Regions from separate parts of the Staphylococcus delphini genome, predicted to be linked through region 1. Evidence: riboswitches for the same ligand, from Rfam matches in the RefSeq annotation. Region 1 holds a riboswitch; each other region holds the start of a gene.
What was found. Region 1 has a riboswitch for S-adenosylmethionine ahead of metX (homoserine O-acetyltransferase MetX). Riboswitches for the same ligand answer to the same signal wherever they lie in the genome.

Region 1 (2,207 bases):
GTCTCCCTACTGTACTAGGCTATGCTGGGGTAGGCTTTTCATTTGGAATTGTGAGTGTCGCATCAGGATTCAACATTTTAGAAATATTACTGCTCTCTTTACTCGTTTATGCAGGGGCAGCGCAATTTATTATTATCGCACTCATTGCCGTACAAACGCCGATCTGGGTCATTGTACTCACTGCGATGATTGTCAATAGCCGTATGTTTTTATTAAGCATGACATTGGCGCCAAATTTCAAACATGATCATTTTATACATAGGGTAGGGGTAGGGTCTTTGTTGACGGATGAAACATTTGCTGTTGCGATCACGCCTTATTCGAAAGGACACACGATAACATATCAGTGGATGTATGGCTTAAATTTACTGGCCTACTTATTTTGGGCATTGGTTACTGTGCTCGGTGGATTGTTAGGTGACTTCTTCCAACATCCAGAAGTATTTGGCTTGGACTACGCGATTACAGCGATGTTTATCTTTTTAGCAATTTCACAATTTGAAGGTATTACGAAATCGAAATTACGGGTCTATCTCTACTTAGTTGCAATCGTCATTGTTATGATGTTGCTACTCAGTCTATTTTTACCTTCGTATTTAGCAATCTTACTTGCATCGACTTTAAGTGCGACGATAGGGATGGTGATTGACCGATGAGCATGTACGTATTTTGGACGATCTTTTTAGCAGGACTGGGCACTTTACTCATCAGAATCACACCTTTTGTCATGATTTCACGTATGGAACTGTCTGACAAGGTGCTCAAATGGCTGACGTTTATTCCAATTACATTATTTACTGCGTTAGTGGTCGATGGATTCATTCAGCAACAAGAAGGCGTGATGGGTTATACATTGAATTGGAACTTTATCATCGCGCTCATTCCGACACTTATCATTGCTTTTTGGACGAGGAGTTTAACGATAACAGTTATTGTCGGTATGGTCAGTGTGGCATTGTTGAGAATTATCGGATTATTCTAACAATCATTTGCATACGTGATAGGTTTACGGTATGATTAAAGACACAACATAACTTTATTAAAAATAAGCTTATTAAGAGAAGTTGAGGGATTTGGCCCAGTGACACTTCAGCAACCACTTATCGTTATAAGTACGGTGCTACAACCAACCACGTCATGTGGATGATAAGTTCATTTAAAAACTGACTTACAAACGTTGTATAGCCGTCAAAGGTTGTACAACGTTTTTAATTTTTAGAGGGAGGGCAGACTAAAATGGTGAATTATCGTGTGGACACATTAGTATTAGGTGCATTTACGACAGAATCAGGTGAAACGATTGAAAATTTGAAACTTCGGTATGAATATGTAGGTTATCCTGGTCAGCCACTCGTCGTCGTATGTCATGCGTTGACAGGCAACCATCTCACTTATGGTACAGAAGACAATCCAGGGTGGTGGCGAGAAATTATTGACGGGGGGTATATGCCAGTTCACGATTACCAGTTTCTGACATTTAACGTGATTGGCAGTCCATTTGGGTCGAGTTCTCGTTTAACAGATCCAAACTTTCCACAAAAGCTCACTATGCGAGATATTGTGCGTGCGCTCGAAAAAGGCATTGAAGCACTCGGTCATCAAACAATCGACATTCTCATCGGCGGTTCTTTAGGTGGCATGCAAGTGATGGAGCTCCTCTACAATCAAAAATTTGAAGTGAAAAAGGCGGTCATTTTAGCAGCTACTGAAAAGACGTCTTCTTATAGTAGGGCGTTTAATGAAATAGCGAGACAAGCCATTCATTTAGCAGGAGAAGAAGGGTTAAGTATCGCGCGACAACTCGGCTTTTTAACGTACCGGTCCTCTAAAAGTTATGACGCCCGCTTCACACCTGATGAAGTCGTGTTATATCAAAAGCATCAAGGTGATAAATTTAAAGAACAGTTTGATTTACAATGTTATTTAACACTTCTCGATGTGTTAGACAGTCATGACATTCACCATGGTAGAGATGATGTCGCAAACGTATTCCAATCATTAGACACGAAAGTACTCACGCTCGGCTTTACAGATGACTTGTTGTATCCAGATGACCAAGTCGCTGCGTTAGGCTGTTATTTCAAATATCATCGCCATTTCTTTGTGCCTGATAATGTAGGGCATGATGGCTTTTTATTGAATTTTAATGATTGGGCGCCGTACCTTTATCATTTCCTAAAAGTTTCACGATTTAGACGCTAACTTTA
Region 2 (2,207 bases), 800 kb from region 1:
ACTGTTGTAATTTGTCAGTGACACTCGCTTCGTGCACGATGACTGGCAATTGTGCAATTAGTAATTCACGCCCTGTTAAAAAGTTGGATTGATGTTCATCTGGTGCGAGCCAAGGATTCGAAACATATGAGGGTCTAGACGTGTAAACGATGTTCGTGTCATAAATTTCTCCCATGGTTAATTGACTTCGATATTGAATATTGTGTACCATTTTGTCATTTCTCCCTTTTATGTTGATGCTCCTTTTGTATCTCTGCTAATAACGTTTGATCTTGTATTAATTTAGCCCCCATTAATGCGATCATTTTCGCGCCTTTAATGAGTGCTTCATCCCCCATTGGACTAGCGGCTGCTTCACGAAAACGGTGGGTATGACCGACTAAACTTCTTGGTCCAATTTTGACGTGTGGATGAATCGTTGGCACGACATGACTGACATTCCCCGTATCAGTCGAACCGTAACCAAAATCATCATGACTGACTTCTTCACCGAGTTCCGTGGCATAATGCTCAAATAATTGATCTAGCAACGGTGATTTAATGAATTCATTCACGCCATTTTGAATCGGTTCAAATTCAAAATCACATCCTGTTTGTATCGCCGCACCACGCGCAATATCATGCACTCTTGAAGTGAGGACATCTAAGTCTTTTCTTGTCGTAGCACGTGTGTAAAAGCGCGCATGCGTAAAGTCAGGAATAATGTTCGCTGCTTGACCGCCATCTAAAATGACCCCATGCACACGTTCAGTCTTTTTAATGTGTTGACGGAGTTGTGCGACCCCATTAAAATAGCTCAACATCGCATCTAAAGCGTTGCGTGCTTCTTCAGCATTTTCTGAAGCGTGCGCACTTTGGCCGTAAAATTTAATATCTAGTACGTCTACAGCAAGTGTTGGAATGGTCGGATACGTTTCATTACCCGGATGGATCATTAAAGCAATATCGACGTCATCAAAGAGCCCTTCTCGTACGTATGATGCCTTCGCACTCCCATTTTCGCCACCTTCTTCTGCCGGACAACCGAATAGAATGACTTTACCGCCAATGTCATCTACCACTTGTTTTAATGCAACCGCTGCTAACATACTTGATGTGCCAATAATATTATGACCGCACGCATGCCCTAAACCTGGCAATGCATCATATTCAGCGAGATAACTAATAGTCGGTCCCTCAATTTCCGAATCATATGTCGCAATAAAGCCTGTAGAATGTCCTGCAATGTCGCGCTCAATCTCAAAATGATGTTCCTTCAAATTTTCAATCAGCAAACGTGATGCAAAAATTTCTTCGTTACCGAGTTCCGGACGTCCGTGAATTTGATGACTCATATCTATATAAGCCCATCTATGTTGATCGATATAATCTAAAATACGTTGCTCTACCGTTGTCACCGTGTTACTCCTCCTTAAACAAAAAATGTTATCCCCATTTACATCCAACACAAACATTGATAAGTGTGACTGATGTATATATGTGATAACACCTCTGCCTTCATTTATCTTTCAGCATTTACACTGTTGGAATTCGCACCTTTATCGCCGTACGATGAGGTTGCTGGGTTTCATCGGGCCAATTCCCTCCACCACTCTTGATAAATATTGATTCAATTTTGTAATTATTTTAACGAATTTTCTGCACTTTGTCATGTTATTTTTAACACTCTTCAAAATTTTCATACTATATTTCACCCTTTTTGCATCACATTTTCATTTCGAGACGCCTTTATGCTGTGTCACAAAAAAATTTTTTAAAGCCTTAATCCCTATTAAACGACTCGTAATAATAGGTTTAAAGCTCCTTTCCCTATTATATCGGCATGTGAACACTTTGTCGTCCCCTTTCATCTTGATTGGAATATGTTAAAATGGATTTAAACATGAAGGAGGTCATACCAATGCCAAAAATGAACGTTGAAAGTTTTAACTTAGATCATACGAAAGTGGTCGCGCCATATATTCGTCTTGCGGGTAAAATTCAAGGGCTCAATGGAGATGACATTTACAAATATGATATTCGCTTCAAACAACCGAACAAAGAACATATGGAAATGCCTGGACTCCATTCTTTAGAACATTTAATGGCTGAAAATATTCGTAACCATTCAGACAAGGTTGTCGATTTAAGTCCAATGGGATGCCAAACAGGGTTCTACGTCTCTTTCATTAACCATACCGATTATGATGATGTGTTAAACATTGTCG
Region 3 (2,207 bases), 1.2 Mb from region 1:
GATTATGCCATGCAAATTCGTTGATGACTGTGAGTTTTAGTTGTGATTCTTGGTCGCTACCTGCATAGCCATTGAATACGAACAATTCGTCTCTTTCGTCTAAGTACTTCACAACTTTATTATAAAGATTCAAGAATTTCTCTTCTGAAATCGGTTGGTTAATCGCTCCCCAATCGATATCGTCTTTAACTTGCGGATTATCAACAATAAATTTATCTTTTGGAGAACGCCCCGTATATTCTCCGGTTTTTGCGTTGATTGCACCTAATTCTGTCAGTTCGGCTTCATTTCTTTTTAAAATTTTGTTGTACAATTCAGTCGTTGTGAGTTGAAAATGTGAACTCGGCTTGTTAGCTACTGTTTCAATCGCATGTTTGTCGAATGACATGATAATATCCCTCCAAAGTAATTTCGGCAATGTAAGCCTTTACAATTCAAGAGTATAACATATTCGTTAAATAATCCCTACTCAATTAAGAAAAAAATTAAGATAAAATAAAGAAAGTAAAGTAATGTTACACCAAAGTAGAAAAATAAATGTAAATGACAAAGGTATTTCTAACATCATTTTGAAAAGACCAGTAAGATGAAATTGACATCACCCATAAAGTTTTGTAATATGATTTTAACGGATTCTCTTATCCTGAGTGGTGGAGGGACATGGACCCAATGAAACCCAGCAACCTCTTTTAACGAAGAAAGGTGCCAAACCGTTTGCAGACACAATACTTGTCTGAACGATAAGAGCGAATGGACGTTAGAGCCTTCACTCTATTTTATAGTGTTGAAAGGCTCTTTTTTATTGAGCTCAGATAGAGAATGTTCGTAATACATAATAAAAAGGAGTTTACTATGACATATAACAGACGTTTATTCACTTCAGAATCAGTTACTGAAGGTCATCCAGATAAAATTGCAGACCAAATTTCAGATGCAATTTTAGATGAAATTTTAAAAGGAGATCCGAATGCGCGTGTAGCTTGTGAGACGACGGTTACGACAGGGATGGCTTTAATCGTTGGTGAAATTACGACGTCAACTTATGTTGATATTCCAAAAGTCGTTCGTGAAACTGTCAAAGAAATTGGTTATACACGTGCAAAATACGGCTATGACTACAAAACGATGTCAGTGTTAACAGCGATTGATGAACAATCACCTGACATTGCACAAGGGGTCGACCGTGCGTTAGAATACCGTGAAGCAGGAAACGAAGAAGTATTAAACACAGGTGCCGGTGACCAAGGCTTAATGTTTGGTTTCGCGACGAATGAAACAGACACATTCATGCCATTACCGATTGACTTGTCACATAAATTGTCGAAACGTTTATCAGAAGTACGTAAAAACGGTACTTTAGATTATTTACGTCCAGATGGAAAAGTCCAAGTGACTGTGGAATATGATGAAAACAATCAACCGAAACGCATTGATACGATAGTGATATCAACGCAGCATCATGAAGAAATTGAACTTGAAAAAATCCAAAATGACATTAAAACATTTGTCATTTATCCAACTGTAGATGAACAACTGTTAGATGAAGAAACAAAATTTTTCATTAATCCTACAGGTCGTTTCGTCATTGGTGGGCCACAAGGGGACGCAGGTCTAACGGGTCGTAAAATTATAGTCGACACGTATGGTGGCTATGCACGTCATGGTGGCGGTGCATTCTCTGGTAAGGATCCGACAAAAGTAGACCGTTCAGCTGCGTATGCGGCACGTTATGTGGCTAAAAACATTGTAGCAGCTCACTTCGCTGACAAATGTGAAGTTCAATTGGCTTATGCGATTGGAGTAGCACAACCTGTTTCGATTGCTATTGATACATTTGGTACAGGTAAAGTAAGCGAAAATGTGTTAATCGAAGCGGTAAGACAAAACTTTGATTTACGCCCAGCAGGTATTATTCAAATGTTAGATTTACAAAAGCCAATTTATAAACAAACTGCGGCGTACGGTCACTTTGGTCGTAACGATGTACAATTGCCATGGGAACGTACAGATAAAATTGAAGTTTTACAAGAAACAGTGAAGACATTAAAATAAATTTCTTGATGATAACTATCGCTAATTTTATAGTTATTTAATATAATAGAAATAACTGTAGAAAAGTGATAAAGGAAGGTATTGCTCATGACACAATTTGGTCCAATGGAAATCGGCCTCATTGCTGCGATTGTTGTAGCAGCATTATTCTTTAT
Region 4 (2,207 bases), 580 kb from region 1:
TGAACGAATCACCATACGAGGAAGCTTGGATGGTTAAAGTTGAATTAAAAGACGAAAGTGAACTAGACGCATTATTAGATGCAGCTGGTTACGAAAAAATGATCGGCGAATAATATCATAATGAGAACTCCTGGGTAATTTAATTATCAAGGAGTTTTTTATACTCAAATATTTTTTAGAAGGTGAAGACCATGACGATGATCCATAAGGTTATTGTTGTTGAAGGGAAATCTGATAAAAAACGTGTTCAAGAGGTGTTGTTGGAACCTGTCGAAATCATTTGTACACATGGCACGATGGGAATCGAAAAGTTAGACAATATGATTGAATATTTGTATGATAAACAAGTCTACATTTTAGTTGATGCAGATGCAGAAGGTCGTCGCATTCGCAAATGGTTTACGACATATTTGAGTGAAAGTACTGATATTTTCATAGATACAAAATATAGTGAAGTTGCCCGTTGTCCCCGCGATTACCTCTCAAATGTATTGCAGCATTTTGACTTTAAAGTGAAGCAAGACTTTTATGTAAAAGGGAAGTATTCATATGAAGAGTGTTTCAAAGCAATTGAACAATATATCTGAGCATTTTAATCAACGTGTGCATCTGATTTTTGGTTATACACCGATGTGTGGCACATGTAAAATGTCAGAACGTATGCTAGATATCGCGAATGAAATCACCCAGTTACCGATTGTGAAGTTAGACTTGAATTATCACGCTGAGTGGAGTCAAGAAAAAGCAATTCAATCGGTCCCTATTTTAATGATCATGCGCTACGATCAAGAAGTAGAGCGCATCTATGCATTTCATTCCGTGCCTTATTTGTTAGAAAAATTAAAAAAAGTCATTGACGACAGTGAGTGACGATGATAATATAATAATCAATCGAATAGTCAGAAAACTCTTATCCAGAGTGGTGGAGGGATGTGCCCTATGAAGCCCGGCAACCGTCTATATTTAGAAATGGTGCCAATTCACATAAAGTAACGATTTACTTTTGAAGATGAGAGAAAAGCGTCCATATTTATGCTTTCTCTTTTTTCTTTAAAAGGGGAAAGCATTTTTTTTTCGAAAATTTTTAAAGTAGCAACACAGGGGAGGAACAGTATGATCACGCTTAAAAATATAGTGAAAAAGTACGAAAGCAAGACGAAATCTGTTACTGCTGTAGATGGTGTCAATCTTGAAATTGGGAAAGGCAAGATTTATGGCATCATTGGATTTTCAGGTGCAGGTAAAAGTACTTTAGTCCGTTTATTTAATTATTTAGAAAAACCAACGTCAGGTGAAGTAATTATTGGCGGTGATAACATTGGGCAATTAAGTCCAGCTGAACTACGTCAAAAACGTCAAAAAGTGAGTATGATTTTCCAACATTTCAATTTGTTGTGGTCAAGAACTGTACTCGATAACATCATTTTTCCACTTGAAATTGCGGGTGTGCCTAAAAGCCAAGCGAAAGCACAAGCATTAGAATTAGTGTCTCGCGTTGGGCTACAAGGGAGAGAACATGCGTATCCATCCGAATTATCAGGGGGACAAAAGCAACGTGTCGGTATCGCGCGTGCACTCGCTAACGATCCAGAAGTATTGTTGTGTGATGAAGCGACAAGTGCGTTGGACCCACAAACAACAGATGAAATTTTGGATTTATTACTACAACTCAAAAACGAGAAAAACTTAACAATTATTATGATTACACATGAAATGCACGTCATTCGTCGTATTTGTGATGAAGTTGCAGTCATGGAAAATGGTCGTGTGATTGAAGAAGGCAAAGTGTCACACATTTTCGAGCATCCACAACATCAAGTGACACGTCGATTCGTTCAAGATGATTTGAAACCGAGTGATGACAGTGAAGATTTAGCGCAAACCTTTAAATTAGGCAAAGATGAAGTGTTGGCTAAACTCATTTTTTCTGGTGAGAATACGACGCATCCAGTGGTGTCACACTTAACGCAAACACACGGGATTTCAGTGAATATTTTAGAAGGCAATATTAAGCATTCTAAAACGGGCACATTAGGTTATTTATTAGTGCACATTGAACAGTTTTCGAGCATTAACTTTGATCAAATTCAAGCAGAGTTAAAAGCACAAAATGTTGAGATAGAGGTGGTCAGTCATGGGTAAAAGTTTTAGCGAAATCTTGCAAGAAATGATTACAATGCCGAATGTACGTTGGCCAGATGTATGGG

Region 2: it holds a riboswitch for S-adenosylmethionine, as region 1 does, so the genes downstream of both, EL101_RS03650 (M20 family metallopeptidase) here and metX (homoserine O-acetyltransferase MetX) in region 1, are expected to answer to the same signal.
Region 3: it holds a riboswitch for S-adenosylmethionine, as region 1 does, so the genes downstream of both, metK (methionine adenosyltransferase) here and metX (homoserine O-acetyltransferase MetX) in region 1, are expected to answer to the same signal.
Region 4: it holds a riboswitch for S-adenosylmethionine, as region 1 does, so the genes downstream of both, EL101_RS10465 (methionine ABC transporter ATP-binding protein) here and metX (homoserine O-acetyltransferase MetX) in region 1, are expected to answer to the same signal.

Annotation. Positions count from the first base shown of each region.
Region 1 covers NZ_LR134263.1:14,583-16,789, forward strand. The annotation lists gene EL101_RS00055 (AzlC family ABC transporter permease) at 1-656, shown strand, start outside; gene EL101_RS00060 (AzlD domain-containing protein) at 653-982, shown strand; SAM riboswitch class I at 1,049-1,153, shown strand; gene metX (homoserine O-acetyltransferase MetX) at 1,237-2,202, shown strand.
Region 2 covers NZ_LR134263.1:817,021-819,227, reverse strand. The annotation lists gene ldmS (L-aspartate--L-methionine ligase LdmS) at 1-211, opposite strand, end outside; gene EL101_RS03650 (M20 family metallopeptidase) at 216-1,334, opposite strand; SAM riboswitch class I at 1,499-1,604, opposite strand; gene EL101_RS03645 (S-ribosylhomocysteine lyase) at 1,901-2,207, shown strand, end outside.
Region 3 covers NZ_LR134263.1:1,218,257-1,220,463, forward strand. The annotation lists gene pckA (phosphoenolpyruvate carboxykinase (ATP)) at 1-388, opposite strand, end outside; SAM riboswitch class I at 636-747, shown strand; gene metK (methionine adenosyltransferase) at 853-2,052, shown strand; gene EL101_RS05830 (NERD domain-containing protein) at 2,140-2,207, shown strand, end outside.
Region 4 covers NZ_LR134263.1:2,231,513-2,233,719, reverse strand. The annotation lists gene gcvH (glycine cleavage system protein GcvH) at 1-113, shown strand, start outside; gene EL101_RS10475 (toprim domain-containing protein) at 192-587, shown strand; gene EL101_RS10470 (thioredoxin family protein) at 550-870, shown strand; SAM riboswitch class I at 908-1,016, shown strand; gene EL101_RS10465 (methionine ABC transporter ATP-binding protein) at 1,114-2,142, shown strand; gene EL101_RS10460 (methionine ABC transporter permease) at 2,135-2,207, shown strand, end outside.